DNA from 3 places in the Variovorax sp. GW821-FHT10B04 genome. Region 3 is predicted to be linked to each of the others. Evidence: predicted binding sites of a transcription regulator. Region 3 holds the regulator's gene; each other region holds the start of a gene.
The links. The regulator sigma-54, encoded in region 3, starts transcription at its own class of promoters, with help from an activator protein. The targets are predictions, from matches to a motif close to TGGCANGNAANCTGCTTT.
Positions count from the first base shown of each region.

Region 1: the regulator sigma-54 is predicted to act here: its motif matches at 2,574-2,591, upstream of AC07PZ_RS07030 (pilin).
Region 2: the regulator sigma-54 is predicted to act here: its motif matches at 6,528-6,545, upstream of AC07PZ_RS01220 (isopenicillin N synthase family dioxygenase).

Region 1 is NZ_JBWKNQ010000002.1:407,235-417,547, reverse strand. It holds gene moaC (cyclic pyranopterin monophosphate synthase MoaC) at 1-208, shown strand, start outside; gene AC07PZ_RS07035 (PglL family O-oligosaccharyltransferase) at 295-1,944, opposite strand; gene AC07PZ_RS07030 (pilin) at 2,026-2,520, opposite strand; gene AC07PZ_RS07025 (MBL fold metallo-hydrolase) at 2,734-3,540, opposite strand; gene AC07PZ_RS07020 (CHASE2 domain-containing protein) at 3,556-5,823, opposite strand; gene AC07PZ_RS07015 (FHA domain-containing protein) at 5,869-6,300, opposite strand; gene AC07PZ_RS07010 (Stp1/IreP family PP2C-type Ser/Thr phosphatase) at 6,397-7,188, opposite strand; gene AC07PZ_RS07005 (TerC family protein) at 7,230-7,910, opposite strand; gene sucD (succinate--CoA ligase subunit alpha) at 8,007-8,900, opposite strand; gene sucC (ADP-forming succinate--CoA ligase subunit beta) at 8,910-10,070, opposite strand; gene argC (N-acetyl-gamma-glutamyl-phosphate reductase) at 10,250-10,313, shown strand, end outside.
Region 2 is NZ_JBWKNQ010000001.1:245,293-255,605, forward strand. It holds gene AC07PZ_RS01185 (undecaprenyl-diphosphate phosphatase) at 1-686, shown strand, start outside; gene AC07PZ_RS01190 (LeuD/DmdB family oxidoreductase small subunit) at 813-1,394, opposite strand; gene AC07PZ_RS01195 (3-isopropylmalate dehydratase large subunit) at 1,387-2,676, opposite strand; gene AC07PZ_RS01200 (Bug family tripartite tricarboxylate transporter substrate binding protein) at 2,684-3,712, opposite strand; gene AC07PZ_RS01205 (HpcH/HpaI aldolase family protein) at 3,752-4,555, opposite strand; gene AC07PZ_RS01210 (IclR family transcriptional regulator) at 4,662-5,423, opposite strand; gene AC07PZ_RS01215 (LysR family transcriptional regulator) at 5,575-6,477, opposite strand; gene AC07PZ_RS01220 (isopenicillin N synthase family dioxygenase) at 6,583-7,575, shown strand; gene AC07PZ_RS01225 (Bug family tripartite tricarboxylate transporter substrate binding protein) at 7,718-8,683, shown strand; gene AC07PZ_RS01230 (acetolactate synthase large subunit) at 8,700-10,277, shown strand; gene AC07PZ_RS01235 (AraC family transcriptional regulator) at 10,285-10,313, opposite strand, start outside.
Region 3 is NZ_JBWKNQ010000002.1:589,681-599,993, forward strand. It holds gene AC07PZ_RS07780 (MFS transporter) at 1-55, opposite strand, end outside; gene AC07PZ_RS07785 (TetR/AcrR family transcriptional regulator) at 52-663, opposite strand; gene AC07PZ_RS07790 (LysR family transcriptional regulator) at 792-1,757, shown strand; gene AC07PZ_RS07795 (DUF2214 family protein) at 1,754-2,206, shown strand; gene AC07PZ_RS07800 (PsiF family protein) at 2,431-2,724, opposite strand; gene argS (arginine--tRNA ligase) at 2,848-4,533, shown strand; gene AC07PZ_RS07810 (SPOR domain-containing protein) at 4,550-5,329, shown strand; gene AC07PZ_RS07815 (thiol:disulfide interchange protein DsbA/DsbL) at 5,400-6,047, shown strand; gene lptA (lipopolysaccharide transport periplasmic protein LptA) at 6,172-6,843, shown strand; gene lptB (LPS export ABC transporter ATP-binding protein) at 6,840-7,640, shown strand; gene AC07PZ_RS07830 (RNA polymerase factor sigma-54) at 7,669-9,237, shown strand; gene AC07PZ_RS07835 (ATP-binding response regulator) at 9,271-10,313, opposite strand, start outside.

The DNA.
Region 1 (10,313 bases), 180 kb from region 3:
CGATGGCAGCGTGCCGCAGGTGGCTTGCACGGCAACGGTCGAGACGGTGGGCCCGACCGGCGTCGAGATGGAAGCATTGACGGCCGTGCAGGTCGCACTGCTCACGATCTACGACATGTGCAAGGCGGTCGACCGCGGCATGACGATCAACGACGTCCACGTGCTGGAGAAGCATGGCGGCAAGTCGGGCAGCTACATCGCCGAGTGAGGGGTTGATGCGCTGCTGAGGCATCGAGGCGCAGCCGCGGACCACAACGCGCTTCGCCGCGCTCATTCACGGGTCCGGCGCATGCCTCAGTGCAGCGGTGCACTGGAGGGCTTGGTCTCGCGCCACGCCGCGTACTCGTCGGGATAGGCCCGCCGGAACAGTGCGGACTGCGCAGATGCCTCCCGATCGTCGCCGAGCAACGTCGCACTGTCGACCAGCTTGCCGATCACGCGCGGCTCGGGCGAGAAGTGCAGCGAGCGCTGCGCCAGTTCGTACACGTGCGCGGCATTGCCTCGATCGACGGGCGTCAGCACGAGCTCGGCAAAGCGCACATAGCGCATGTACAGCCAGGAGGCGCTTGCGTCGTCCAGCGTCGTGTCGGGCTGTCTCCCCACGGAGGGGCGCTCGTCGGGCGCCATGTAGAGGCGGCTGATGCGCGTGTAGTCCCAACCGGCATAGCCGATCGCGACGACCAGCAGCAACGCGGCGACCTGGTACCACGCCGCGCCGCGCGGTGCGCCGGCCGGAGCTGTCACTGGCGCCGCCTTGGCAAGCCGACGGCCCGGCCAGAGGATGCCGAGGCAGACGCCGAACACCAGTTGAAACGGTCCATACCAGAGCGGGTATTCGAGCAGGCTGTGCAGCACGATCGCACCCAGCATCGCCCAGGCCATCAGCCGCAACGGATCGCGCTCGCGCCACGGCCGAGCCGTGAGCACCAGCCAGGCAAAGCCACCGCAGATCAGCAACGCGGCCGGAATGCCGAGCTCTACCGCCAGTTGCAGCGGCAGGTTGTGTGCGTTGTCGAGCAGTTCGACGAAGCGCGCACCGGTGTACGGAAAACTGTAGTGCGCGAAGCTCAGTTCCCCCCAGCCCCAGCCGCGCCATGGATGTGCGGCGATCAGGTCGAGCACATTGCGCCAGAGCAACAATCGGCTGTGGCCTTCGGGCGCCCCCTCGCGCAAGCGCAGCAGCATGCCTTCGACCGCCGCGCCGGCCAGTTGCGGCAAGGCCCAGGCAGCGAGGAAATAGCCGGGAATGAGCGCGAGCAACCACGAGGGATGCGGCAATTGATACCGGCGATCCGGCATGGGAAGGCGCCGCTCCCGCCACGCAATGAAGGCGGCGACCAGGCTGATCGACAGCCACTGCAGCAGACCGGTGCGCGAGGTGGAGGCCGCGGCGGCGAGCGTGAGCAGCACGGCGGCAGGAAGCAGCCCCGCGCGGGCGCGGTCGGACAAACGACCGTGCAGCCAGAGCGCGGCAACGAGCGCCATGCTGATCAAGGTGGCGAACTGGTTGCGCTGGCGCAGATTGCCGTAGGCCTGGCCGATCTCGGGCGCGGAAGTCCAGGGGAACAGCGCCTTTGCGGCGCCGTAGTACTGAAAGAGGCCGAAGACCGCACTCACAGCACCGGCAACGAGAACGCCCCAGGCAAGAGAAGACGATCGGCGTGGATCTGCAACGATCGCAGCGCCAGCACACGCGGCGAGCGCGGTGACGACGATGGCTGCGACAGCGGTTGCCTGAAGGGCGTGATGCGGGCCGACGCTGGTAGCGATCAACCCCGCCGCGAGAGCGAGCCAGAGCAACATGCCGCGTGATGGCACCCTGCCTCCTTGCAGCAACAGCAGCGCGGCGCAACTCCAGGCGCCGAGCAATTGCCATGCGCTTGAAGATGGGCCGGCGACGATCGGGGAGATGAATGGAATGCCGATCAGGAAGGCATCAATCACAGGTGAATCGCCAAAGAAGACTGGCCACATAAAAGAAAAAGCGGTGCCAACGCACCGCTTTTCACTCAGGCTTTTGCAAGATCAGCTGCTGGCTCCACTCGCGGGCGTGCTATTTTTGATGACTGCGGCCTTTGCTTGTGCGCCGGTGCCCGTGGTCGACGTGATGGTGGTCGTAATCTCCCATGTCACGTTGCTGGAGCCAAGCGATGGCTTCCAAGTGATCGTCTTGGCATCGATATCCGTGTTTCCGAAATTTTGAAGCGTTGCCACTATTGCGCCAGTTCCCGCTGTAACGGATGCAGCCGACACTTCTTTTGTTGGTGTGAATACCGGCATAGTCGCAATTGCCGTGTCATCAACCTTAGATGTAGCACCGGCTTCTTGTGCTGCAAGCGCAACCGCCGTCTTCAAACTATCGACCGAAGACATCGCATTGCTGATCTTCGCCTTTATCACGTAATCCTGATAAGCCGGCAATGCAACCGCAGCCAGAATCCCGATGATTGCCACAACAATCATCAATTCGATCAACGTAAAACCCTTTTGCGCATTTCGCGCAATGGAATGACGATTCATTTATTTAACTCCAGAAAAATTGACAGCCGGAACGCCCGCTGCACCCCGCATTGTCCGCAGCAACCGTGCCAGCCGATGAAGCCCTTCGTTTGCGCATCTGACGCCCCACAACGTTACCTGTCGTGACGAAGTGTGTCTTTTCGCGTCACAGACGCTGACAAAACTCGTCACGGTCGACGGCAAGCGACAGGAATGGGCCACGCCGGCGTGGCCTCAGATTTGCAGGATCTGCCCTGCGCTCAGCATCCGGATATCGTGTTTGCCGCCATTCGGCACGCCTTGCGCAGCGGCAAGGGCATCGATCTGAACCATGATCTCCTCGGTTTCGGCCGGCTTGGTGTGGGTGATATAGATCGGATAAGGCGAGCCCGCCGAAATTCGCGCGAGTTCCTCATAGAGGCTCGCGGGCACGAGATGCAGGCTGCGATCGGCCAGCACCTGCTCGCTGTCGCCAAAAGCCGTCTCGATCACGAGCATGGCGACGTCCAGGGCGTTCACGCGCGCCCAGAACGCCGGATTGCGCCCTGTATCGCCGCTGAAAACCCAGTGTGCCCCGCCCGAAGCGCAGCGCACCGCGAACCCGCAAGCCGGTACGGTGTGAATGGCCGGGAGAACCTCGACCTGTTTTGCCACACGACTGCCCAGCACGATCGACTCGCCCACGGCGATGTCGTGGAAGCTCAGAAAAGGCTCGTCGGGACTCGGGATCCGCTCGAAATTCGGCCAGATGACGTCGTTGAAGACATGCCGCCGCAGCGCGTCGATGGTGGCACGCTGCGCATACACCCGCAGCGGCCGGCAGCGACGGCCAGCCACCGCGTCGAGCATCAACGGCAGCGAGGCAATGTGGTCGAAATGGGAGTGCGTGAGCAGCACTTCATCGATGCGGGCCATCTCGTCGAGTGCGAGATCGCCTACGCCGGTGCCTGCGTCGATGAGCAGATCGTCATCGACGAGAAAAGACGTCGTCCGGCAGCCCTTGGCGATGGCGCCGGAGCAACCCAACACGCGGACCTGCATTCCGGCACCTTTCTGTCATTTGTTTTCGAAGCGCGTACTGCTGTCCCAACCGGGATCGTGGGGACGGACAGCCATGGAGGCTAGCCGCTGCGCGTAGACCCGGTAAAGAATTTTTTCACCATGTCGTGTCAGCAAAGGCGCGAGCAATTCCTGCGCCTCTTCCGCGCGTTGCGCGCGATAGGCTGCCAGCACCTTGGCCCAACGGTCCAACTGGGCAAGACGCTCCGGGTCGAGCTGGCCGGCAACGGCCACGGGCGTGAAGATCGCGACCGGTGCCTCGCGCCCCCGCACGTAGACCGAGTCGAGCTCCTGCCAGACATGGCCGGTCGCGGCGAGGCAGGTCGACTGGGTTGCAAGGATCTGCACGCCGTACTGACTGCTCAGTCCTTCGAGCCGCGACGCCAGATTGACGGCATCGCCGACGACCGTATAGCTGCGGCGCAATGCCGAGCCCATGTCGCCGACGCTCATCACGCCGGTGTTCAGGCCGATGCCAACGCCGATGCCCGGCCGTCCATTCGCACGATGAACCTGATCGATCTCGCGAACCGCAGCCGCCATCTCGATGGCCGCCTGCACCGCCAGCACCGCATGGTCGGGCGCATCGACCGGTGCGCCCCAGAAAGCCATGACGCAGTCGCCCATGTACTTGTCGACCGTGCCGCGGTGGCGCGTGATGATCTCGGTCAGACGGCTGAACACGCCGTTCAGCAAGGTCTGCAATTCGACCGGCGCCATGCGCTCCGACAGCCGGGTGAAGCCGCGCATGTCGCAGAACATCACGGTCAGCTCCTTGCTCTCGGCGCGCATGCTGTAGCGCTCCGGTTGCTCGAGCATTTCCGCAACGAGCTGCGGCGGCACGTAACTGCTGAACAAGCGCGCCAGGCCGCGCCGACCGCGCGCCTCGACCAGATAACTCCAGCTCATGTTGAGCATGAAGGCCAGCCCGGTCATCAGCAGCGCCGCGGCCAGCGGCATGACGAGGCCGGCGCCCAGATAGAGCCAGCTGTTGAGGCCGATCAGCGCGGCGCCGACCGCGAAACCGAACAGCACTGCGCGCGAGGCCGACAGCAGCGACAGGCCGAATGCCAGCAGCAAGCCCGCGACCAGAACGACGACCACGTCGTAGCCCTGGGCGTAGTCAGGTATCGCAGGCAGGCGCCCATCGAGCAAGCCGGAGATGATGTTGGCGTGTATTTCCACCCCGGGGAAAGCCGGCCCTGCGGGTGTCGTGCGCAATTCCTGCAGGCCTGGCGCCGTTGCACCGACCAGCACGATCTTTCCCTTCAGCTCGCCAGGTGCCAGCTTGCCGTTGAGCACATCGGCGGCCGCGACGTAGCGAAACGATCCGCCTTTGGCGCCGCCGGGCCCGCGGTACGGCACCAGCGCCCCGGCCTGCGAATCGACCGCCACGCGCCGCTGCGCACCGCCACGCCCCAGGAGGAGCGCCTCCAGCACCGGGGCACCAAGCGCCCAGGAATCCTCGACCAGCAGCGGCGTGATCGGCGGCGACCCGACGGACAGCCGGAACACCGACAGCGCGAGCGATTCGTAGTAGCCAGGCCGGGCCGCGTCGCCTTCGTAGCGCCCGAGCAGCGGCGCCGATCGCACGACACCGTCCTCGCTGTCCTCGACGAGCACATTCAAGAAGCCGGCCGACGGTGCCGCCTGCGCCAGTGGGGCGATACCGCCACCAAAACCATTCCAGCGCGGCGCATAACGACGGCCCTGCGGAAATGCCGAGGCGGCAAGCACCGGCTCGGGCAATCGCCCCTTGGTGCTGGGCGACGGATCCTGAGTGAAATAGTAGCCAAGCGTCACGGGCTGCCCGACGAGCGCACGCGCGAATGCGGCGTCGTGGTCCAGCGTCGGCGCCAGGCGCTCGACTTCGGCGGCAAAGGCCGGCACGCCCCGAAGCGCGCCGCTCGCCAGTTCCCGCAGGCTCGCCAGACCGGCGCTGTCGTCGGACTCGACGAACAGGACGTCGTAGCCGAGCACCGTCACCTCCTGGCGCTTCAGCAATTCGGTGCTGAGCCGCGCCAGCTTGTCGCGGCTCCAGGGCCATTGGCCGAACTGACGCAGGCTGGCGTCGTCGATGTCGACGATCACGACGCGCGGGTCCAGCGTCCGTGGCATGGTCGCGCTCAACCGCACGTCGTAGATGAAATGATCGAGGCGATCGACGAACCCCAGCCGCCAGATGCCGATCGCATGCATGAGCGCGATCACGACCGGCAGGAGAGTCAGGGCGATTCGAACGCGGTGCCGGCGCCAGGGACTCATGACGGCCTCGCCCGTATGGCGTGCCGAGCAGCGCGCATTGCAGAATCAGCCACTGGTGCGAAGACGCTTGAACAACGACGTGCGCTGCGTTTCGCCTGGCAGCGAGGACACCGTGTCGTCGGGGCGATCCGGCGGCTCGGCCATTCCGGCGCCTTGGAGTGCGGCAGATGCATCGGCAGCCGATGGGTCGTCGCGGAGGATGCAGCGCATCCGGTACTCGCCGATCTCGACCAGATCGTCAGGCTCGAGCGGGCGCTTCTGAATGGCGCGCGCATTGATATAGGTGCCGTTGGTGCTGTTCAGGTCTTCGAGCTGAACCTCGTTGCCGACCAGATGGAACACGGCGTGCTCACCACTGACCGTCAGGGAGTCCACCACGATGTCGTTGTAGAGCCTCCTGCCGAGTGTCGTTCGCGCCTTCACCAACGGTACTTCCTCGATGACGGACCCATCCAACGAAATGATCAATATCCGCACGACCGACTCCTGGGTCCAGCATCAGTAGGGGAAGCAGAGTGCACCGGATTGTCGACGCTGCCATGTCATGGGAGCGTTATTCCGGAGCGTGCCGCGTTATCCGCGCCTGACCGCTCTCGCAAGAACAACTGAGATGTTGTCCCGGCCGCCATTGTCATTTGCATTTGCAACCAAAAGTGTCGCGAGGGACGGGAGGTCGATATCTCTGTTCAAAAGTGTGAAAAGCTCCACATCCGGCACCATTTCGGTGAGCCCGTCAGAACACAGGAGATAGAGATCCTCGGGCTGCGCGGCATGTTCGTGCAACTCGAGATCGACGGAGCTCTCGATACCGAGCGCACGCGTGACCAGATTGCGCTGGTTCGATGACGCAGCCTGTTCAGGTGTCAGCAGGCCTGCGTCGAGTTGCTCCTGCAGCAGCGAGTGGTCATGGGTGAGCTGGTCGAGCCGTCCGCCCCGCAAGCGATAGCAACGCGAGTCGCCGATGTGCCCGACAAGCACCGATCGCTCGCCGAACGCCGCCAACACGAGCGTGGTCCCCATGCCATACAGAAGCTGGCTGCCCATGCCCGTTTTCAGGATGGCGCCGTTCGCTTCGTCGACGCCGGCCCGCAAGGCACGCCGCAGCGCGCGTGGCGATGCCGGCCGGCCCGTGCGTGCAATCCATCGGCTGAAATTGGCGCGCAGCAAGCTGATCGCCATGTCACTGGCGACCTCGCCGCCGTTGTAGCCACCCATGCCATCCGCAAGAAGCGCAAGGCCGAGCTCGGCGTCGAAGGCCACTGCGTCCTCGTTGTTGCCGCGCACGCGGCCGGCATCGGTGAGCGCCGCGAAATCCCACGAACCCACCGTCTCGGTGGGATGTGGTCGTCGGCCGAATAGCAGCATCTGGGTCGTGTCGCCGTCTGCTGCTTACCGACGACTTCGTATCAGTCCGCGTGCTTCGCGCGCGACTGCAACCAGCGGCCAAAAAGCACGACGAACACGGCCCCGACGGTCGCTGCCGCGTAGTGCAGCCAAGGCGTGGCGGTCACGATGTCGTGCAGCACGACGTCGCCAGCGATGGTTTCGCCTCCCACCCAGCCGATCAGCGCGGCACCAAGCATGACGATGATCGGAAAACGCTCCATCAGCTTGATCATCAGCGTGCTGCCGAAGATCACCAGCGGGATGCTGATCGCAAGGCCGAGGATCAACAGCGTGGTGTTGCCTTGTGCCGCAGCGGCCACGGCAATCACGTTGTCCAGGCTCATCACCAGGTCGGCGATCAGGATCGTGCGTACGGCCGCGAACATGCTGCCGTATTCCTTGCTCTCACCCTCACCGTCTTCTTCTTCGCTCAGCAACTGCACGCCGATGTAGAGCAGCAGCACGCCGCCTGCAATCTGCAGATAAGGCAGTGCCAGCAATTTGGCGGCGACCACGGTCAGCACGATGCGCAGCACGACGGCGGCGCCGGAGCCGATCAGCACGGCCTTCTTCTGCTGGGCTGGCGGCAGCGAACGGGCAGCCAGCGCGATCACGACCGCGTTGTCGCCGGAAAGAATGATGTTGATCCAGACGATCTTGATCAGACCGATCCAGAAATCCGATGTCTGCAGTAATTCCATTGTCTTCCCTCATTTTTGTATGGCAAAAAGCGCCCGCAATTTGCATTGCGAGCGCCCTGCTCTGTTGGAGTAACGGATCTTAGCGGCCCAAGGGGCTCAAAGCTTTGCCTTCAGCAACTTGGCCAGTTCCGAGAAGTTGCGCGTCACGGTGAAGCCCGACTCTTCCATGATGGCGAGCTTGGCATCGGCCGTGTCGGCACCGCCCGAGATCAGCGCGCCGGCGTGGCCCATGCGCTTGCCGGGAGGCGCGGTCACGCCTGCGATGAAACCGACGACCGGCTTCTTCATGTTCAGCTTGCACCAACGGGCTGCGTCAGCTTCGTCCGGGCCGCCGATTTCGCCGATCATGATGACCGCGTCGGTGTCCGGATCGTCGTTGAAGGCCTTCATCACGTCGATGTGCTTGAGACCGTTGATCGGGTCGCCACCGATGCCGACTGCCGACGATTGGCCGAGGCCGATTTCGGTCAACTGGGCCACGGCTTCATAGGTCAGCGTACCCGAGCGCGAGACCACGCCGATGCGGCCCTTGCGGTGGATGTGGCCGGGCATGATGCCGATCTTGATTTCGTCGGGCGTGATCAGGCCGGGGCAGTTCGGGCCGAGCAGCAGCGTCTTCTTGCCGCCGGCAGCTTCCTTGGCCTTCATCTTGTTGCGCACTTCGAGCATGTCCTTGACCGGAATGCCTTCGGTGATGCAGATCGCCAGGTCCAGGTCGGCTTCGACGGCTTCCCAGATCGCGGCGGCCGCGCCGGGTGGCGGCACGTAGATCACCGACACGGTGGCGCCGGTTTGCGACGCGGCTTCCTTGACCGAACCGAAGATTGGAATGCCGAAGATCGACTCGCCGGCCTTCTTCGGGTTCACGCCGGCCACGAAGGCGTTCTTGCCGTTCGCGTATTCCTGGCACTTTTCCGTGTGGAACTGACCGGTCTTGCCGGTAATGCCTTGCGTGATGACCTTGGTGTCTTTGTTGATGTAGATCGACATGACTAATCCTTACTTGACGGCTGCAACCACTTTTTGGGCCGCTTCGGCCATCGTGTCGGCGCTGATGATGGGCAGGCCGGATTCGGCCAGCATCTTCCTGCCTTCGACTTCGTTCGTGCCCTTCATGCGCACGACCAGCGGAACGCTCAGGTTCACGGCCTTGCAGGCTGCGATCACGCCGGTGGCGATGGTGTCGCACTTCATGATGCCGCCGAAGATGTTGACCAGAATGCCCTTGACGTTCTTGTTCTTCAACATGATCTTGAAGGCTTCCGTGACCTTCTCGGGGGTGGCACCGCCGCCCACGTCCAGGAAGTTGGCCGGCTCGCCGCCGAACAGCTTGATGGTGTCCATGGTGGCCATCGCCAGGCCGGCGCCGTTCACCAGGCAGCCGATGTTGCCGTCCAGCGAGATGTAGGCGAGGTCGAACTTCGAAGCCTCGACTTCGGCCGCGTCTTCTTCGTCGAGGTCGCGCAGGGCCACGAGTTCGGGATGGCGGAACAGCGCGTTCGGGTCGAAATTGAACTTGGCGTCGAGCGCCATGATGTTGCCCTTGCTGTCACGGTTCAGCGGGTTGATCTCGACCAGCGAGGCATCCGTTTCCATGTAGCAGGTGTAGAGCTTCTTGAAGACGTCGACGGCTTGCGCGGTCGAGTCGGCCGGAATGCCGATGCCGTCGGCGATTTCCTTGGCTTGCGCGTCGGTCAGGCCGGCCGCTGGGTCGGCGTAGACCGTGATGATCTTCTCGGGCGAGGAGTGGGCCACTTCCTCGATGTCCATGCCGCCTTCGCTCGAGGCGATGAACGCGACCTTCTGCGTGGCGCGGTCGGTCACGGCGGACACGTAGTATTCCTTCTGGATGTCGGCGCCGTCTTCGATGTAGAGGCGGCGGACCTTCTGGCCTTCGGGGCCGGTCTGGTGCGTGACGAGCTGCATGCCGAGGATGTCTCCGGCGAGCTTCTTCACGTCTTCGATGGTCTTGGCGACCTTGACGCCGCCACCCTTGCCGCGGCCACCCGCGTGAATCTGGGCCTTGACCACCCACACCGGGCCGCCAAGTTTCTGGGCGGCTTCGACGGCCTCCTGGACCGTGTAAGCCGGAATGCCACGCGGCACAGGCACGCCGAACTTGGCAAGGATTTCCTTGCCCTGGTACTCGTGAATCTTCATGAGGTGTCTCTCGGAACGGGGGGGTTGAGAACGGAAGCTGGTTGGGCTTTGCTGTCCGCGGGCCACGGCGCCTGGAGGGCGGGGGCGGGGGACAACGCAGGAATGTATCATGGTGCGCCGCACCAAGCCCGAGTTGCCGACGCGGTCAATACGTAGATCCTCCCCCGAGTACAAACACCATGGCCAAGGTTTTCATCGATGGCGAGGCCGGCACCACCGGCCTCCAGATCCGCGAGCGGCTCG
Region 2 (10,313 bases), on a different contig from region 3:
CCATGTTTGCCGTGATCGCTTATTTCTGGCGGACCTGGCGCACGACCTACTTCAGCTCTGCGTCCGAATTTCGACGCAACGGATGGCAAGTGATCCTGGCTACGGGCGTGACCGGCGTCGTGGGCATCGCGTTGCTGCAGCTGATAAAGAGCTTGCTCACCAAAGAGAGTCCTGGATTCGAGATAGAAGATCTGTTTGGCAACCCGATGATCATGGGCGCCGGCTTGGCAACCGCCGGCTTGCTGATCCTCTACTCCGCCCGCCGTGGCTCGTACCAGGGCACCGAGCTGTCGAGCCGCCATGCCGTCTGGATTGGTGCGATCCAGGGTTTGTGCCTGCCGTTTCGGGGACTCTCGCGTTCGGGAGCCACCATATCCACGGGATTGGCACTGGGCGTCACGCGACGCCGGGCTGAAGAATTCAGCTTTGCGCTTGCCGTCGTGCTGACACCCGTCGTCATTGCCAAGGAGGCTTATCGTCTCTACCAAGCACCCGATGTCGCCAGCACGATGCACTCTGGTGGCCTGTGGCACGTCCTCATGCCCAGTCTGCTCGGGATGGTGCTCAGCTTCGCCGCCGGCTTGCTGGCGCTTCGTTGGCTGTCACGCTGGCTGGAACATGACCGCTGGCATCTTTTCGGGATCTACTGCCTGGTGGCATCGGTCTTCGTTTTCGTGTTCGGCTGATGCCGCCGTCCTCCGGGCGGTCGACCGGACTCCAAGACTACCGGCGAACGCCAACGGGAAGGTTCCTCCCACGTTGGTGATCAGCTTTCGCCCGAAGGCTTGATCCTGTCCGTCTCACGGATGGCGTCAACCGGCCACGACCGGAGCCGGGTCAGCGTGGACGGCTTCGCCTGCGGCGGCCTTGTCCGCCAGCCGCTGCGCCAGCTTCTTCCGGGCGTAAGGCACCAGCCCGCCGGCATCCACGATCTGCAGCGCGGTGGCCGAGAGCGGTGTCCCGTTCAGTACCTCGCCGGTCGACACGTTCGTGATGCGCGCGCTTTCCAGATCGACTTCGAGCGGCTGGCCGGTTTGCACCGCGCGCATGATGCCCGGGCAGACCAGCACCGGAAACGCATTGTTGATCGCGTTGCGCAGGAAGAAGCGGGCGAACGATTCGGCGATGACCAGCCGGACGCCCGCACCGCGCAGCGCGAACACCGGCCCTTCCACCGTCTTGCCGCCGCCGCCGAAGTTCACGCCCGCGACGACGATGGCGAACTCGCCCGCAAGCGCCTTCGCAGAGAAGGACGGATCGAGATCGGCGAACGCGGCCTTGGCCAGTTCGGCGTCCGACAGCGCATTGGAGCTCTTGAAGCGTGTCGGCATGATTTCGAGCGCCTTCACGTCGTCGCCCACGCAATAGGCATTGGCACGGATCGACCTAGACATGGGCTGCCTCCTGATGCAGGGGTTCCAGGGTGCGGGGGTCGGTGATCACCCCGCGAATCGCCGATGCCGCCACGGTGTGCGGCGAACCGAGATAGACAAAGGAGTCCGGGCTGCCCATGCGCCCTTTCATGTTGCGATTGCCGGAGCTGATCGCGACCTCCCCCGCGCCCAGCACGCCGCTGTGCTCTCCCATGCACGGTCCGCAGCCGGGCGGGAACACCAGCGCCCCGGCCTCCGAGAGTGTGGCGATGTGCCCGGCCTTGAGTGCCCGCTGGTAGACCTCGCGCGAAGCGGGCACGACGACGAAGCGCACGCCTTGCGCGACCTGTCGACCCGCCACGATCGCCGCGGCGGCGGCCAGATCCTCGAAGCGGCCGTTCGTGCAGGTGCCGATGAAGGCCTCGTTGATCGGCCGGCCGGCTTGCGATTCGACGCTCTGCACGTTGTCCAGCGCGTGCGGGCACGCGAGAAGCGGCTCGAGCGTGTCGAGGTCGACCACGATGACCTCCTCGTAGGTGCAATCGGGGTCGCTGTAGACCGGCTGGTACTCCCGCTGCGCACGCGAAGCGGCATAGGCGAGGGTCACTGCGTCCGGCTCGAAGATGGCGGACTTCGCGCCCATGTCCGAGCAGTAGTTGGTGATCGTGAAGCGCGCGTCCATCGACAGCGCCGCGACACCGGGGCCGCCAATCTCGATCGTCTTGTAGATCGCCTTGCGCTCGTAGCCGAGCGTCCGCATGAGATGCAGCGCCACGTCCTTGGTCGTGACCGATGGACGCAGCGTGCCGCGCAGCTCGATCCGGATCGTCGCGGGCACGACGAGCCAGATCTCCCCGAGCGCCGCCGCCACGGCAGCGTCCGTCTGCCCGACGCCGACCACCACGGCGCCCATCGCGCCGCCGGTCGGTGTGTGCGATTCGTTCATGACCACCAGCTCGCCTGGCAGCACGAGGCCGCGCTCTGGCATCACGACATGCATGATCCCGCTGCCCACGTCGAACAGATTCTTCACCTCGAATTTCTTCGCCGACTGCCGGATCGCCGCATGCACATCGGCGATGGCGATCGTCTGCGCCGGACTCTGGTGGTCGAGCGTGAAAGCGACACGCTCGGGATCGAAGAGCTGGTCGGCACCGATCGCGCCGATGGTGTTGAACACCAGCTTGCCCTGCAGGTCCATGCTCGCGACCTGGTCGACCTGGCAATCGAGGAACTGTCCGGGCCGCACCGAGGGCAGCCCGGCCGCGCGCGCCAGGATTTTTTCCGTGATGGTCAGTGCCATGTCGTCCTCACTCGGCAGCGATGTTCGCTTGCCGGATGGTGGTGGCCCACTTCGCCGAGTCCGACTGGATCAGGCTCGCGAACTGCGCGGGCGTGGTGGCGGTCGGTGCCTGCAGGCCGAGCGTCTGGTAGCGGGCGCGCAACTCGGCGTCGTTGAGCGCCTCGTCGACGTCCTTCTGCAGCTTGTCGACCACCGCCTTGGGCATGTGCGCCGGGCCGACGAGTCCGAACCAGTTGCTGAAGTTGTACTTCGGCAGTCCGGCCTCGGCCATGACGGGCACGTCCGGCAGCAGTGCCGAGCGTTGGGTGCCGAGCACGGCCAGAGCCTTCAACTTGCCGGCCTTGATCTGCGGCACCACCTGCGATGCGGCGTCGAAGTCGAGGTCGGTCTGGCCCGCGAGCACCGCATTGACGGCGTCGGCCGTGCCCTTGTAGGGCACCAGGTTCAGGTCCACGCCCGCTTCGTTCTCGAACAGCGCCGCGGCAAGGTGCGGCGCGCCGCCGTTGCCCGAGGTCGCGCTTGTGATGACGTTCGGCTTGGCCTTCGCGGCGGCGATCAGTTCCTTGACGTTGTTGAACGGCGCCGTGGGTTGCGTCACCAGCACGAAGTCGACGCCGGCGGTCTGTGCGATCGGCGTGAAGTCCTTGACCGGATCGAACTTCATGTTCTTGTACAGATGCTGGTTGACGACCAGATTGCCGGCCGTGGCCATCAGCAGGGTGTAGCCGTCGGCCGGGGCGCGCGCGACCGCCTCGGAGCCGATCACGCCTGCAGCGCCGGGCCTGTTGTCCACGATGACCTGCTGGCCCCACTTGGTGCCGAGCTTCTGCGCGATCATGCGCGCCACCACGTCCGTGGGGCCGCCCGGCGTGAAGGCGACCACGATCCTCACCGGCTTGTCCGGGTACGCGCCCTGTGCCATCACCGGGCCGGCGCTGCCGGCCACGACGGCGGCAGCGAGGACAGCGAACGCCACGCCGCGGCGGGTGGATGGACGCCAGGACGGCTGGCTCGGGAAGGATCGGGTGGTGGGCATGTCATGTCTCCTGTTATGTGTCGAACGGAACGGCGGGGATCAGGTGGCGAGCGATGCGACGGCCTTCGCCTTGCCGGTGCAGGCGGCCATCAGGAAGGAAAGATCGGTGCCGGTGGAGACGAAGCGCGCGCCCATGCGCACGAAGCGCTCCACCAGATCGGGCCGCGACCCGAGGCCGCCGATGCCGACGTGCTTGCCGTTCGCACGACAGGCCGCGATGGTGCGTTCGTAGGCTGCGGCCACGCGTGGATCGTCGTACTGCCCCGGCACGCCCCATTCGGATGTCAGGTCGTTGGTGCCGATCAGCAGCATGTCGACGCCCTCCACCGCCGCGATGTCCTCGACCTGGTCGAGCGCCTCGGCGGCTTCCATCATCACGATCACCATGGTCTGGCGGTTCAGCGCCAGATTGGCCTCCAGGGTCGGATAGGCGCGGTACTGCAGATGCGGCAGGCCGGCGTTGGCCGAGCGATCGCCCTGCGGCGCGAAACGCGCATGGCGCACCACCTCGCGCGCCTGCGCCGCACTGCGCACATGCGGTGCGATCACACCGACGGCGCCGCCGTCGAGCACGCGCGAGATGTATTCCGGGGTGTTCGCCGGCACGCGCACGAAAGCCGGAATGCCGATCTCCAGCGCCGCCATGCACGTCTGGCTGGTGGACTCCAGCGAAAAGCTGCTGTGCTCCATGTCCACATAGAAGGTGTCGAAGCCGGCGGACTGCGCAATGCGGGCGATCTCGACGCCCTTCACGAGTCTCACCATCATCGAAGCCACGACCTCGTTGCGGGCCAGTTTCTCCTTCACCGGGTTGCGAAGAAGCTCATCGAGGGAGGTCGTCATGGGCATGCGGCATTCGCCGTGGTTCTTAAAATATTCTCATATTGTAGGAGAACTTTTAAGAGCCACGCCAGCCCGTCGTGATGGATCGCCCTTACGGGCGCGCCCGCTACCCCAGTGCGCGCGCAGGCAGATCCACCACGTTCGCGCTCTTCGCGATGCCCTGTGAAATGCGCGCTGCGGCATCGATCAATGTCGGTGCGAGCGCCTTGAACGCCGCAAGCTGCGGCGAATCCGTCGAGGTGGCCAGCGCGATGCTGCCGAGCACTTCGCCATCCTTGTTGAACAGCGGTGCGGCCAGCCCGGCGATGCCGGCGCGGTATTCGCCAGCGGAGAACGCGTAGCCCTGTTGGCGCATCGCGGTCGCGCTGGCCTTGAGCGTGTCCCAATCACGGCCGAGCCCGGCATCGGCGACACGCTCAGGCTGCTTGTTGAAGACGCTGCGCAACTGGTGCGGCTGCAGGTGCGCAAGGATGATGTTGGCCGTCGCGCCCGCCACGAGCGGCCGCTGTTGGCCGCGCCCGAACAGGCCGGCTGGCGCGTCTTCGGTCGCCACCTGCTGCACGCACATCACCGAATCGCTGTAGAGCACCGACAGCAACGCGCTGAAGCCGGTGCGGCGCGAGAGCGCCACGATCACCGGGCTCCCGACGCTGTACACCGGGTCGGACTGGCGCGAGACGCGATCCAGCACCAGCACGCGCGGGCCGACCACGTACGAACCGCTGCCGACGCGAGCCAGCAGGCCGGCCTGGTGCAACGACTTCAGATAGCGGTAGCAGGTCGAGGTCGGCAACTCGAAGCGTCCGGCGAGTTCCTCTGCCGACCACAGGGGCGAATCGACGCTGAACGCGTCGAGAAGGGATAGCATTTTTTCCTGGCTGCTCATGGGCGAGGATTGTGGTGGAGCCGGCAGGTGGCAGGCTCTTTTGGAGAAGCTGTACGACACCGCCGTCGTCATGAAGGCCTGTCGCGCCGCCGTATGGGGACGATTGCCGCGCAGATGCGCCGAGGGAGACCGCCTAGCTGACGTTCGCCGTGATCTGATGCCCCACCGCCGTGACCGCGTCGATGATTTGCTTCAACGGCGTCTTGCCAACCGCGTCGCGACGGTAGACGGCGTACACATCCATCGACGGGCCGTCTTCGAGCACGGAGATCGACACCTGACTCTCTCCCAACAACTTGGGCGTGTGAGGCAGCAGCGCGAATCCCAGGCCTTCTGCGACCAGCCGGAGGATGGCGGAATGGAAATTGACGGTGAACTCTGCAGGCTGCTCGGCACCACGGCCGAGCCACCGCATGGCGATCTCATGCGATGCCGTGCTGGTGTCAGGACAGATGAGCGGACGATCCGTGAAGATCGAAGGTCCGACGCGTTCGGGGATGTGCCATCCCACTGGCGCAAACGCCGCCAGGGGGAGCGTGCACAGCGCGATCAATGAGAAATCCTCGCTCGGAAGCTGGGGCGGTTTCGTCACGATGGCCAGATCCACATCGTCCGCGTAAAGCATCTGCAGGGCCGAAGGCGCCTCGGTGACCACGAAGTCGATCATGCTCGGGTCGATCAACCGGTGGTCGCCGCTTGCGACGCGCGGCAGCATTTCGAGGATGAAGAAAGTCAGCGCCGCGACCTTGATTCGCTTCGAGCGCTCACGCACCAAGGTCTTTGCGACCTCTTCCGCTTCCAGGCATTGGGTGAGGATCCGCCGAGCGTGATCGACCAGCCCACGGCCCGCGGCGTTGAGGGACACCCCGCGGGCATGCCGTACGAGAAGGCGTCCGCCGATGCGGCGTTCGAGCTCGGCCACATGCAGGCTGAGCGCGGCGGGCGACAGGTGCAGCAACCTGCCCGCAGAGGCCATCGAGCCGCTGTCGGCGATGGTGACCAGGCTCCGGAGGTGATCGATGTTGAGGGGACGCATTCAGCATAACTCCGGCTTGCCTTCAGAAAGTCTTGGTTCTCCTCCGGGCGTGGCACGGATAGCATTTTTGTCATGCCAGCACCCTTCCAGCCCGAACGGACGACCATGACCCATATTCCGATTCTTGACCATGTTCCGGTCATCGACATTCAACCCTTTCTCCAGGGATCGCCAGCGGGCAAGGACGCGGTGGCGCGCCAGGTACAGGCGGCCTGCGAGCAGGTCGGCTTTCTTGTCGTGACCGGCCACGAGGTCAGCGTCGAAACGGTCGATGACCTGTATCGCGAAGCCCACGCCTTCTTCAGATCGTCGGAAGCGATCAAGCAAGAGGTGGTCAAGCCCTCCGGAACCAACCCGCGTGGTTATTCCCCGGTCGGCCTGAAGACGGTAGGCAAAGACCGCAATCCAGCGCTGAAGCCTTCGCTGTTCGAGAGCTTTGCCATCGGGCCGGTCGCCGATGGTGTCGGCAATCTCTGGCCTGCTGAACGAACCGGATTTCAAGGCGCGTTCCTGTCTTATTACGCTGCGATGGAGCAACTGGCTGGGGTGATCCTGGACATCTTCTCTCACTCCCTGGAAGTGCCGGCGTCGTACTTCCGGGACAGGGTGCATCGACACATGAGCATCCTTCGTGCCAACCACTATCCGCCCCTTCAGGGTTTGCCTGCCGAGGGTGAGGAGCGCGCAGCTGCCCACACGGATGCGACCGCGATCACCATTCTCAAGGTGGACGACGCGCCGGGCGGACTCCAGGTGCAGTTGCCAGGCGGTGCATGGGTCGACGTACCCAAGGTCGAGGACGCATTTGTCGTCAACATCGGCGACATCCTGATGCGCTGGACCAACGACCGATACCTTTCGACGATGCACCGCGTCGTCAATCCGCCGCCCGACGTCGCAGCCACCGCGGATCGGATGTCGATTCCCTATTTCTGCATCCCCGACTACGAAGCCGTCGTGGAGTGCATTCCGAGCTGTGAGGGGACGGGCGCGAAATATGCACCGGTGACCGCAGGAGAGTTGCTCTCCAGCCGCTACGCAGTGACTTACTCACTGGCCGCCGCGCAACCGTCCGCGCCGAGTCAAGCGCCCGTCTAGAAAGCAGGCCCTGTCCGATGACCGGCCGCAAGAAGCCGGGAGAACAAGAAAGCTGAAGGAGACTGCCTCGCGTTGCCGCGGCCTCGACGGGGCGGCAACTCACCCGTCAGCAGCCCCGCTGCACAGCAATGGAAAGAATGAAATGGCGCTCCGCAAGATGCTTTTTTGGATGCTCGCAACCGTTGTTGCCTCATCCGCACACGCCGCCGACTGGAAGCCCGATCGACCGATCAAGCTCACCGTTCCGTATGCCGCCGGCGGCTCGGCGGACCTCGTGGCCCGGGTGTTGGCGGACAAGCTTCAGGCGCGGCTCGGACAACCTGTGGTCATCGAAAACAGGCCGGGCGCGGGGACTGTGGTCGGTGCCGTATCCGTCGCAAAGGCTCCGGCAGACGGCTACAACCTTCTGTTCGCGACCTCGTCGACGATGAGCATCGTGCCGCTGGTTCAGAAGCAGATCCCCTATACGCCTTCACAGTTCGTCCCGGTCGCCGCCATCATGTCGATGCCTTTCATGCTCGACGTCCCGAAGGATCTGCCGGTCGACTCGCTGAAGGATCTTGCGACATTGGCACGCGCCAAGCCGGGCATCCTGAATTACGGCACGCTGGGCAACGGGAGCTCCAACCACGTGCTGGGCGCCCTGCTCTCCAAGGCCGCAGGCGAGTCCATGGTGTCGGTGCACTACACGGGTGCGGGGCAGGCGCTCACGGCGCTCCTGCGCGGGGACATCCAGGTGTACTTCGACGGAATTCCGACTTCCATTCATCGGGTGTCCGGAGGCGAATACAAGGGATTGGCCGTCACGAGCAAGTCTCGCGCTTCGAGTGCGCCGCAGGTACCGACGGTGTACGAGCAGGGGTTTCCGGAGCTCGGGCTGTCGGTGTGGTACGGGCTGGTGGCGCCTTCGGGCCTGCCTCGGCAAATCGTCTCGACTCTCAACGCCGCGGTGCAAGCTGCCGTGGCAGACCCTCAGGTGTCGGCGCTGATCGCCAGGGACGGATCCCAGCCCCTGCTGCTGGATCCGTCGAACTTTCAGGCGCTCATCGATCAGGACGCAGTCGCCTGGCGCGAAGCTTTCGCGACGCTGAAGCTCAAACTCGATTGAGTGAGGGAACCACGGCATGGAACACGCTCCCGCCAGCGGTGCGCAAACCCTCCTCGAGACGCTGGTTCAGGCTGGCGTCACCACCTGCTTCGGCAATCCAGGCACGAGTGAAGTGCATTTCGTCCACGGTCTGGACGCCGTGCCCGCCATGCGCTGCGTGCTTGCTCTGGCCGAAAACGTGGCGACCGGTGCAGCTGACGGCTTCGCGCGTATGTCGGGCGCCACCGCTGCCACGCTCCTGCACTGCGGTCCCGGCCTGGCGAACGGGCTGGCCAACCTTCACAACGCGCGCAAGGCGCGCACTTCGATCGTCAACATCGTCGGCGATCAAGCCCAGTTCCACGGCTATCTCGATCCACCGTTGGCGTCGAATACGGAAGCGTTTGCCCAGACGGTTTCAGCCTGGACACGCCGCAGCAATTCATCGCTCACAGTGGGCACGGATGCTGCCGCCGCGGTTGCACAGGCCCGATTCGGCGGGGGCGCGATCGCGACGCTGATCCTCCCATCCGATGTTTGCTGGGGAACGGGCGGGCCGGTCGGTATTTGTCCTCCCACGCCTTCTCGCAATGTGGTCGGCGAAGACGCCATCGAAGCTGCACACGACTTGCTATGCGGAGACAAACGAACAGCGATCATCCTGGGCGACGATGCGTTGACCGAGCGGTGCCTGCGGCTGGCGCATGCCGTTGGCGCGAAGAGCGGTGCGCGCGTGCTCGCGCACAGTTTCATCCGGCGCATCGAGCGGGGTGGGGATCGCCCCGCCATCGGCCGGGTTCCTTACGCCGTGGCGCCGGCGCGCGCGATGTTTGCAGACATCGAGGCCATCGTCCTGGTCGGCGCGGCACGCCCCGTCTTTGCGTTCGCCGGCACCGACGGATTGAGCGGCCCCGAGGCAGAAGGCACGCAATTCATCGGCCTCGGCAGCCCGGGCGACGACGTGGAAACGGCATTGGACATGCTCTGCCATCGTCTGGGGGCCGCGCCCGGAAGCGCCAACACCATGCCCCGCGCCGCGGCAGATCTCGAGGTTGCCAAGGGGCCCATCACGCCAGATGCGTTCGGCCAGTCCTTGGCCGCCCTGCTTCCGCACGACGCGATCGTGGTGGATGAGGGCATCAGCTTTGGCCGTTCCGTGTTCGCCGCCACGCAACATGCTCCCCGGCACGACTGGCTGCAGCTCACTGGCGGCGCGATCGGTTGCGGCATGCCGCTGGCGATAGGAGCCGCCATCGCCGCACCCCGACGGCGCGTCATCACCTTGCAAGCCGATGGCTCGGGCCTCTATTCCGTGCAGGCGCTCTGGACCCAAGCCCGCGAGCGGCTCGACGTCACGACCATCGTGTTCTCGAACCGAAGCTACGAGATCCTCTTCACTGAAACGCGGCGCATGGGATTGACTCCAGGGGCGAGCGCCGAGCGCATGTTCTCGCTGGACGATCCTGCAATGGATTGGGTCAAGTTGGCCAATGGCTTCGGCGTAGAAGCGGCTTCTGCAGCCAGCATGGAAGAACTGAACGACTTGCTCGTTTCAGCGCTGAGCCGGTCCGGACCATTTCTGATCGAGCTTCGGCTGGGACCGAGGGGCGGCTAATCCATACTCAGCGGGACGGACGGACTCCTGCCTGGA
Region 3 (10,313 bases):
GCTCGCCGGCCGGGTCTTCGGCGATGCGTGCGTCGCTGTCCGGTGTCGTGCTCATGGCTGCGGCGCCCTGGTTGCCTTGCGCGCCAGCGGCATCACCAGCCCGTCGACGAAACGGGCGATCGAGGTGCGCGTGACTTTCTGACTGCGCGTGTTGTAGCGGTACAGGATCATGGCCGGCACCAGGTCGAGCAGCAGGTCCATGTCGTCGGGCACGCCGATCTCGCTGCGCGCCACGGCGCGTTCGACCAGTGCGCGCACCTTGGCGCGCCGCGCGGTCAGCCGCTCGGGCGCGACCTTCTCGGTCCAGGCCATGTGCTGGCGCACATTGCCCAGCATCTCCTGCACGGCCACCTGCATCACGTGGTTGCCGATGCCGTAGTAGTGCTCGTAGATCTTGATCAGGTCGTCGCGCAACGTGCCGGTGTCGACTTCCACGTCGATCGGCGAGTGCAGCGTGAGCGCATCGGCCAGCAGTTCGTCCTTCGACTTCCAGCGCCGGTAGAGCGACGCCTTGCCGGCACCTGCGCGCTGGGCCACGGCGTCCATAGTGACCGCGTGGATGCCGGATTCGCCGAGCAGCTCCATCGCGGCGCGAAGAATGTTGGCATCGAGTGCGGCATCGCGCGGACGGCCCGGCGGCGGACTGGCAAGAGGCTCGGACATGAGAATTAGTGAACGGATTAGTTTCGAAACTAAATTGTATCGAAATATCGAACACGCTGCCGAAAATCCAAGGGTTAACCCGGGAGCCTGTCGGCTTGCAGCCACAGCGCTCCGGATAATCCATCGCCATGGACCGCCTCACCCAGCTCGAATCCTTCGTGTCGATCGCCACGCGCGGCAGCCTCACGGCCGCGGCGAAGGCCGAGGGCGTGGCGCCGGCGATCATGGGCCGGCGCATCGACGCGCTGGAAGAGCGGCTCGGCGTCAAGCTGCTGCTGCGCACCACGCGGCGCATCACGCTCACGCACGAGGGCAGCGCCTTCCTGGAGGACTGCCAGCGCCTGCTGGTGGAGTTCGCGAATGCCGAGGCGAGCGTGAGTGCGGGCGGCGTCAAGGCCAGCGGCCATCTGCGCGTGACGGCGCCGGCCGGCTTCGGTCGGCGCCACGTGGCGCCGCTGGTGCCGCGCTTCCACGCGATGCATCCCGAGGTGACGATCTCGCTGAACCTGAGCGACCGCGTGGTCGACGTGGCGGGCGAGAGCTTTGACTGCGCGGTGCGTGTCGGCGACTTGCCGGACTCATCGCTGGTGAGCCTGCGCCTGGCCGACAACCGGCGCCGCTGCGTGGCAACGCCCGGCTTCCTGCGGCGCCATGGCACGCCCCGGCATCCGTCCGACCTGGCGCGCTACGACTGCCTCACGCTGTCGAGCGATGCGTCGCAGACGCGTGGCTGGGCGTTCCGGATGCCGGCCGCGGAGGAAGGCGGCGAACGCGAGGTGGTGCACCTGAAGCCGGACGGGCCGCTCGACTGCAGCGACGGCCAGGTGCTGCACGACTGGTGCCTGGCCGGACACGGCATCGCCTGGCGCAGCACCTGGGAGGTCGAGGCCGAGATCGAGGCCGGCCTGCTGGTGCCGGTGCTGGACGACTATGCCGCTGCGCCGAACGGCATCTACGCCGTGTTCCCGCAGCGCAAGCACCTGCCGCTGCGGGTGCGGCTGTGGGTCGATTTTCTGAAGGCGGAGTACGCCCGTCCCGACTTCTGGGCCGGCACAATGAAGGCGCCCACGATATTCCAGGAACCTCCGCGATGACCCTCGAAGCGATCCTTGCCTACCTGCACCTGCTGGCCATCCTCACGATGGTCGTCTTCATCTCCAGCGAGGCCGCGCTGTGCCGCGTGCAGTGGCTCAATGCCGCGGTGGTCGAGCGGCTCGCCAAGGTCGACCTGGTCTACGGCATCGCCGCCATCATGGTGCTGGCCACCGGCATCGCCCGCACCGTCTGGGGCGTGAAGGGCACGGCCTGGTACTGGACCAACCCGCTGCTGCACGTGAAGCTCACGCTCTTCATCGTGATCGGCGTGATCTCGATCTTTCCCACGCTGACCTACATGCGCTGGCGCAAGACGCTGCGCAACAGCGGCACGCTGCCCGCCGAAGCCGACATCAAGAAGACCCGCAAGCTGGTGATGGTCCAGGCCCACCTGATCGCCGTGATCCCGCTCGTCGCCGTCTTCCTCGCCCGCGGCTTCGGCAAGTAGCCCCCGCCCGCATCCCGCCCGTCTCATCCCCTTCCAGGAACACCGCGGAACCGGCTTTGCCGGGCCGCTGGTGTTGCCCCCGGAAGGGGGTTGGCGGTGCTACGCGAAGCGAGCAAGCCTGGGGGAGAGCCAAGCTTCACCGCGGAACCGGCTTTGCCGGGCCGCTGGTGTTGCCCCCGGAAGGGGGTTGGCGAAGCGACACGAAGTGCGCGAAGCCTGGGGGGTTAACCTTTACTCAAGCAGGTCTTCATGAACGCCTTGCGTTCGTCGCCCTTGAGCGCCTTCGCCTTCGGATCGGCGTTGCAGCTCTTCATCTTGTCCTGCTGCGTGACCACCGTCGGCTTGGCCGACAGGCAGGTCTTCATGAATGCCTTGCGTTCGTCGCCCTTCTTGCCGGTGGCGTCCTTGTTGCAGGTCGCCATCTTGGTCTGCTGGGCGGTCGGCGCCTTGTCCTGCGCGTGCGCGGCACCGAACGAGAGGCTCAGGCCGAGCGCGGCCAGGGTGAGAAGCTTTTTCATGGGTCGGTGTCCTTGGAGTGAAGGTTGAAGAAAGCCGGTCGGGCTGCTGTGGCTAACGGCTCAGCCGCGATACCGGATGACCAATATCGAGGGTGGTCGGGCATGCCCCGGTAAAATCCCTCGATGCTATTGGTCAAACAGGAGCTGCTCGCGGCCTTCGCGCGCACGCTCGATTCCTTTTCCCCCGGTGCCGGCGTCAAAGCCGTGTTCGAATCCCCCAAGGTGGCGGCGCATGGCGATTTCGCGAGCACCGTGGCCATGCAACTCGCCAAGCCGCTCGGCCGCAAGCCGCGCGATCTGGCGGAGGATCTCAGCGCTGCATTGCGCGCCACGCCGGCCTTTGCCGAGTGGGTCGAGGCGATCGAGATCGCCGGCCCCGGCTTCCTGAACATCCGCCTCAAGACCGCCGCCAAGCAGCAGGTGGTGCGCGAGGTTCTGGCGGCGGGCGACCGCTTCGGCAAGCAGCCGGCCACCGGCGCACGCGTGCTGGTCGAGTTCGTCTCGGCCAATCCGACCGGCCCGCTGCACGTCGGCCACGGACGGCAGGCTGCGCTGGGCGACGCTATCTGCAACCTGCTCGACACGCAGGGCGCCGACGTCTACCGCGAGTTCTATTACAACGACGCGGGCGTCCAGATCCAGACGCTGGCCAACAGCACGCAGCTGCGGCTCCAGGGCTTCAAGCCCGGCGACGCCGAGTGGCCGAGCGGCGAGAAGGCAGCGGCCTACAACGGCGACTACATCGCCGACATCGCGGAAGACTTCAAGGCGAAGAAGACCGTGAGCGCCGACGACCGCGCCTACACCGCGAGCGGCGACATCGACGACATCGACTCGATCCGCCAGTTCGCCGTGGCCTACCTGCGCCGCGAACAGGACCTCGACCTGAAGGCCTTCCAGGTGAAGTTCGACAACTATTACCTGGAGTCCAGTCTCTACACCAGCGGCCGCGTCGCGGCGACGGTGCAGAAGCTGATCGACGCCGGCAAGACCTACGAGCAGGACGACGCGCTGTGGCTGCGTTCGACCGACTACGGCGACGACAAGGACCGCGTGATGCGGAAGAAGGACGGCACGTACACGTACTTCGTGCCCGACGTGGCGTATCACATCGCCAAGTGGGAGCGCGGCTTCCACAAGGTCGTCAACATCCAGGGCACCGACCACCACGGGACGATCGCGCGCGTGCGCGCCGGCCTGCAGGCGGCCGGCGTCGGCATTCCGGCCGGCTACCCCGACTACGTGCTGCACACGATGGTGCGCGTGATGAAGGGCGGCGAAGAGGTCAAGATCAGCAAGCGCGCCGGCAGCTACGTCACGCTGCGCGACCTGATCGAATGGACCAGCACCGACGCGGTGCGCTTCTTCCTGCTCAGCCGCAAGCCGGACACCGAATACACCTTCGACGTCGACCTGGCCGTTGCCAAGAACAACGACAACCCCGTCTATTACGTGCAGTACGCGCATGCGCGCATCTGCTCGGTGCTGGCGGCCTGGGGTGGCGATGTCGCCACGCTCGGCGGCGTCGACCTGTCGGCGTTGCAAAGTCCGGCCGCCCAGGCGCTGATGCTGCTGCTGGCCAAGTACCCCGAGATGCTGACCGGCGCGGCCAAGGATTTCGCGCCGCACGACGTCACTTTCTACCTGCGGGAACTCGCCGCCAGCTACCACAGCTACTACGATGCCGAGCGCATCCTGGTCGACGAGGAACCGGTCAGGCTGGCGCGGCTGGCGCTGGTCGCTGCGACCGCGCAGGTGCTGCACAATGGCCTCGCGGTCCTCGGCGTGAGTGCGCCGCGCAAGATGTGATTCCCTCCTCTCCACCATGAAACAACGACAACGCGGCAACACCGTCATCGGCCTGATCATCGGCATCGTCTTCGGCCTGGGCGTGGCGCTGGGCATCGCGGTCTACGTGACCAAGGTGCCGATACCGTTCATGACCAAGACCCAGCGCGGCGGTGCCGAGCAGGACGAGGCCGAGGCGCGCAAGAACCGCGACTGGGACCCGAACGGTCCGCTGTCGGGCAAGCCGGCCCAGCCGCGCAGCCCGGCACCGGTGACGGCCCAGCCGCCAGTCCAGGCGCAGACGCAGCAGCCACCGGTGCAGCCGCCATCGATGCAGCAGCAGCCGCAGGTGTCGTCATCGCAGCAGTTGCCACAGGCGCCGCCGCCGCAGAGCGTCACGGCATTGCCGAACCAGCAGCTCACCGGGGCGCCGATTCCGTCGATCGTGCCGCGCACCAGCCGACCGGTGGAAGTCAACAACGGCGGCCGCCCGTCGGCCGATCCGCTCGGCGATCTGGCCCGCGCGCGTGCTTCGGGCACCGCGGGCACCCCGGACAGCGGTGGCGCGAGCGCCGCCGAACCCTTCATGTACTTCGTGCAGGCGGGGGCGTTCCGCACCACCGAAGATGCCGAGGCGCAACGCGCCAAGCTCACCCTGATGGGTGTCGAGGCGCGTGTCACCGAGCGTGAACAGGCGGGCCGGACGGTCTACCGCGTGCGCGCCGGCCCGTTCAACAAGAAGGACGACGCCGACCGGCTCAAGGATCGACTCGACAGCGGCGGGCTCGAAGCCGCGCTGGTGCGCGTCCAGCGCTGAGTCCGCCGTTCGGCCGCGGGAACTCCGCGCCCGTTTGGCGGCTCTTTCAGGCCACAGGAGAAACTTTTCAATGAAACGCCGTGATTTTTCGCTGACCGCAGCCTCCCTCGGGTTGCTTCCATTCGCCTCCCGGGTGAACGCCCAGGGCGCTGCGCCCAAGGCCGGCACCGACTACATCGTGTTGGGCAAGCGCGCCCCCGTCGAGTCGCCCGCCGACAAGGTCGAAGTGGTCGAATTCTTCTCGTACAACTGCCCGCATTGCGCAGCGTTCGAGCCCCGCCTCGAACCCTGGATCAAGACGCTGCCGCCGCATGTGTCCTTCAAGCGCATCCCGGTGCCCTTCGTCGGCAACGACACGGAAGTCAAGCAGCGCCTGTACTACACGCTCGAGGCGATGGGCAAGGTCGACGAGTTCCAGCTGAAGATCTTCCAGGCAATCCACGGCGAGCGGCAGCGCCTGTTCGGCGACGACGCGATCCTGGCCTGGGCCGCGAAGCAGCCGGGACTGGATGCCAAGAAGTTCGGCGATTTGTTCAAATCCTTTACCGTTGTCGGCAAGGCCAAGCGAGCGACGCAGGTCACGGCCGATTACCAGGTGGCCGGCGTGCCCGCGCTCGGCGTGGCCGGCCGCTGGTATGTAGACGGCGACACCGCCGGCAGCCTCGAGAAGGCGCTCCAGGTCTGCGAGTACCTCGTCGGCGAAGCGCGCAAGGGCTGAAGTTCCTCGCCGGCATCGGCCGGGCACACGCTGCTGAAGCCCGCCTCGGCGGGCTTTTTCACTTGCGCGTCTTCGGGGGACTTTTCACAGACGCATACAATCGTTCAGCAAGTTTCGTGCCTTTATGAACAGAACCTTCTCCTCCTTCATCCCCGTCGTCCGCGCTGCCCTGTGCGTGCTCGCCTTGGCCGCGCTGTGGCCGGCGGCCCAGGCCGAGAAGGCCGATCGGGCCAAACCGATGAACATCGAGGCCGATGCGTTGCGCTACGACGACCTCAAGCAGACCAGCGTGTTCACCGGCAACGTGGTCGTGACCAAGGGCACGATCATCATCCGCGGCGCGCGCATCGACGTCCGGCAGGATCCCGAGGGCTACCAGTACGGCGTCGTTACCGCAGCGCCAGGCAAACTTGCGTACTACAAGCAAAAGCGCGACACCGGTACCGACGAGTGGACGGAGGGCGAGTCCGAAGTCATCGAATACGACAGCCGCGCCGACAACGTCAAGTTCATCCGGCGCGCCGTGATGCGGCGCCTGCTGGGTGCCACGCCGAACGACGAAACGACCGGCGCACTGATCATCTACGACCAGAGCAACGACACCTTCACCGTCAACGGTGCGCCGATGCCGCCGGATGCAAGCATCGCGACCGGTGAACGCGGCAGCCGCGTGCGGGCGATCCTCACGCCGAAGGCGGCCGCCTCGGCGCCGGCCGGTGCGGCCACACCGACACCCGCACCGGGCACCGGCCTGCGGTCGACCACCACGCTGGGTGGCGGGGAACCACGCAAGTGACGGCCGCTTCAACGACCCTCCCGTCTTCCCGTGCCACCGAGCCGGGCAGCCGCCTCGAGGTGCGCGGGCTGCAGAAGAGCTACGGCAGCCGCAAGGTGGTCAAGGACGTGTCGCTCGACGTGCAGAAGGGCGAAGTCGTCGGGCTGCTCGGCCCGAACGGCGCCGGCAAGACCACGTCCTTCTACATGATCGTCGGGCTGGTGCGCGCCGATGCAGGCGACATCACCATCGACGGCGAGCCGATCGCGCACATGCCGATCCACCGTCGGGCACGCATGGGCCTGAGCTATCTGCCGCAGGAAGCGTCGATCTTCCGAAAGCTGTCGGTCGAGGAAAACGTGCGCGCGGTGCTCGAGCTCCAGACCGAGCCCGACGCGGCCGGCCGCCCGGTGCCGCTGTCGCGGCAGCGCATCGAGGAGCGGCTGAGCGAACTGCTGAACGACCTGCGCGTGGACCATCTGCGCGCCTCGCCCGCGCTTGCGCTGTCCGGCGGCGAACGCCGCCGCGTCGAGATTGCGCGCGCACTGGCCACGCAGCCGCGCTTCATCCTGCTGGACGAGCCTTTCGCGGGCATCGACCCGATCGCCGTCATCGAGATCCAGCGGATCATCAGCTTCCTCAAGGAGCGCGGAATCGGCGTGCTGATCACCGATCACAACGTGCGCGAGACCTTGGGCATTTGCGACCACGCATTCATCATCAGCGACGGGCACGTGCTCGCGAAGGGCACACCATCAGAGATCGTCGACAACGCAGAGGTGCGGCGCGTGTACCTCGGCGAGCATTTCAGGATGTGATGGCACATACGCAGGTTCCACACGCCGCATGAAACAGGGCTTGTCGCTGCGCGTTTCGCAGCATCTCGCGCTCACGCCCCAGTTGCAGCAGTCGATCCGGCTGCTGCAGTTGTCGACGCTCGAGCTGAGCCAGGAAGTCGAGCAGATGCTCGACGAGAACCCGTTCCTCGAGCGCACCGCGGAAGAAGCGGCGCGCGAGGAATTCGGCGTGGACACGGCCGATGCGCCGCCGCCGCGCGACGACGATTTCAGCCCCGGGGCGTCCACCTCGTCCTCGACGACCACGGAGACTTCCACCACCACCGAGGCCGAACCGGCGACCGTCGACGCGGTCGAGGCGCAGCCCGACTGGGAAGGCGACGGCACGGTCGAACTCACACCCGACGACAGCGAGTGGGGCGGCGACGCACCCGCGCGCAACAACAACCTGGGCGACGACGAGCGTGCCGATGCCACCGAACTGGCGCGCAGCCAGGAGTCGCTGCAGTCCTTCCTGCATCGCCAGGCGCTGAGCCTGCGGCTCGGCGAGAACGACCGCGCGGCGTTGCGCTTCCTGATCGAGTCGCTCAACGACGACGGCTACCTGGAAGACACGCTGCCCTCGCTGGCCTCCGGGCTGGCGGGCGACGACAACGACCAGTTCGACGACCTGGTGCATCACTTCCAGGTCGCGCTCGGCCTGCTGCAGAGCCTGGAGCCGGTCGGTGTCGGGGCGCGCGACCTCGGCGAATGCCTGTCGATCCAGCTCAAGGCGCTGGCTTCTCCGCAGGACGACGACGAAGAGCGCCAGATCCGCAAGACCGCCATCGCCATCTGCAAGCAGCCGATGGAACTGCTGGCGCGGCGCGACTTCAAGCGCCTGGCCACGCTCACGCGCAGCAACGAGGACGAGGTGCGCAGCGCGCTGCAGCTGATCGCCACGCTCGAGCCCAAGCCGGGCCGGCGCTTCGTCGACGTGGAGCGCAACGTGATCGTGCCGGACGTGATCGTCACGCGCACCGGCCGCGGCACCAACATCAAGTTCAGGGTGATGCTCAATCCCGACGTGATGCCGCGCCTGCGCGTGCACGACATCTACGCCGGTGCGCTCAAGTCGCACAAGGGCGAAGGCAGCCAGGCGCTGTCGCAACGGCTGCAGGAAGCGCGCTGGTTCATCAAGAACATCCAGCAGCGCTTCGACACGATCCTGCGCGTGTCCAACGCGATCGTCGAACGCCAGAAGAGCTTCTTCATCCACGGCGAACTGGCGATGCGCCCGCTGGTGCTGCGCGAGATCGCCGACGAGCTCGGCCTGCACGAGTCGACCATCAGCCGGGTGACCACCGCCAAATACATGTCGACGCCGTACGGCACGGTCGAGCTCAAGTACTTCTTCGGCTCGGCGCTCGGCACCGAGACCGGCGGCAACGCGTCGAGCACGGCGGTGCGCGCGCTGATCAAGCAGTTCGTCAGCTCCGAAAGCGTGAAGAAGCCGCTGTCGGACAGCCAGATCTCGGAAATGCTGAAGGAACAGGGCATCGACTGCGCGCGCCGCACGGTCGCCAAATACCGCGAAGCGCTGCGCATCGCGCCGGCGAACCTTCGCAAGGCGCTCTGAGGTTCTTCCGCCCGGCTGCCGCGCGTCGGCGCGTCAGTGAACGCCGGCCGCGCGCCGGTCGGCCGCTTGCAGCACGGCCCGCAGTTCGGCCGGCTGAACGGGCTTGCGCAGCGAATGCCAGCCATGCGCCTTCGCGAGCTTGCGCGCAGCGCCGTCGATGTCGGCCGACACCAGCGCGATCGTGAGCGCGGGCTGGAGCGTCTGCAGCCGTTCGGCCAGCGCGATGCCGTCGAGTTCGCCGGGAAGCCGGATGTCGCACAGCGCCACGTCGACCGCATGCAGGTCGGCCAGCGCCAGCGCTTCGGCCGCACTCTCGTAGATGCGCGGCGTGGCGCCCCACAGGCGCAGCAGCGCGGCGAGGCTGTCCGCGACGACCGCGTTGTCTTCGATCACCAGCACGGCCAGGCCGGGTCGCAGGGCGTCGCCGCTGCGATCGATGTCGATGTCGTCGCTCGCGTGCGGCGGCTCGACGTGCAGCGCCGGCGTGTCCATGCCTGGCGGCGCCTCGGGAACCACGAAGCCGAACACCGAGCCGCGGCCGGGTACCGAGCGCAGCGTGAGCATCAGCCCGAGCTTCTGCGCGAGCCGGCGCACGATCGCCAGGCCCAGGCCATGGCCGCGCTGCAGGTTGCGCTCGGTGTTTCCGACCTGTTCGAAGTCGCCGAACACGCGGTCCTGCGCTTCCGGCGCGATGCCGATGCCGCCGTCGCGCACCTCGACGCGCCAGCCGCCCGGGCGCCGCCGGCAGGCCAGCAGCACCCGGCCGTGCGGTGCGAACTTGATCGCGTTGTCGACGAGGTTCGCAAGGATGCGCCGCAGCGACACCGGGTCGGTCCAGGCCACCGCGTCGGCCGGGCATCGCACGTGGATCCGGCCGCCGTCGTCCAGCCGGGCGAGATCGCGCAGCAACGGCGCCAGGGCTACGGCGGACGGGGCGAAGGCGTCGGCCGCAGCCTCGATGCGGCCGATCTCGAGCAACTGATTGGTCAGCGCCTCGAGCGCCTGCTGCGCGCGCGTGAGCGAGTCGACCGTGACCTGCACCTGGCGTGCCGGTGCGCCATCGCGCAACTGCTCGC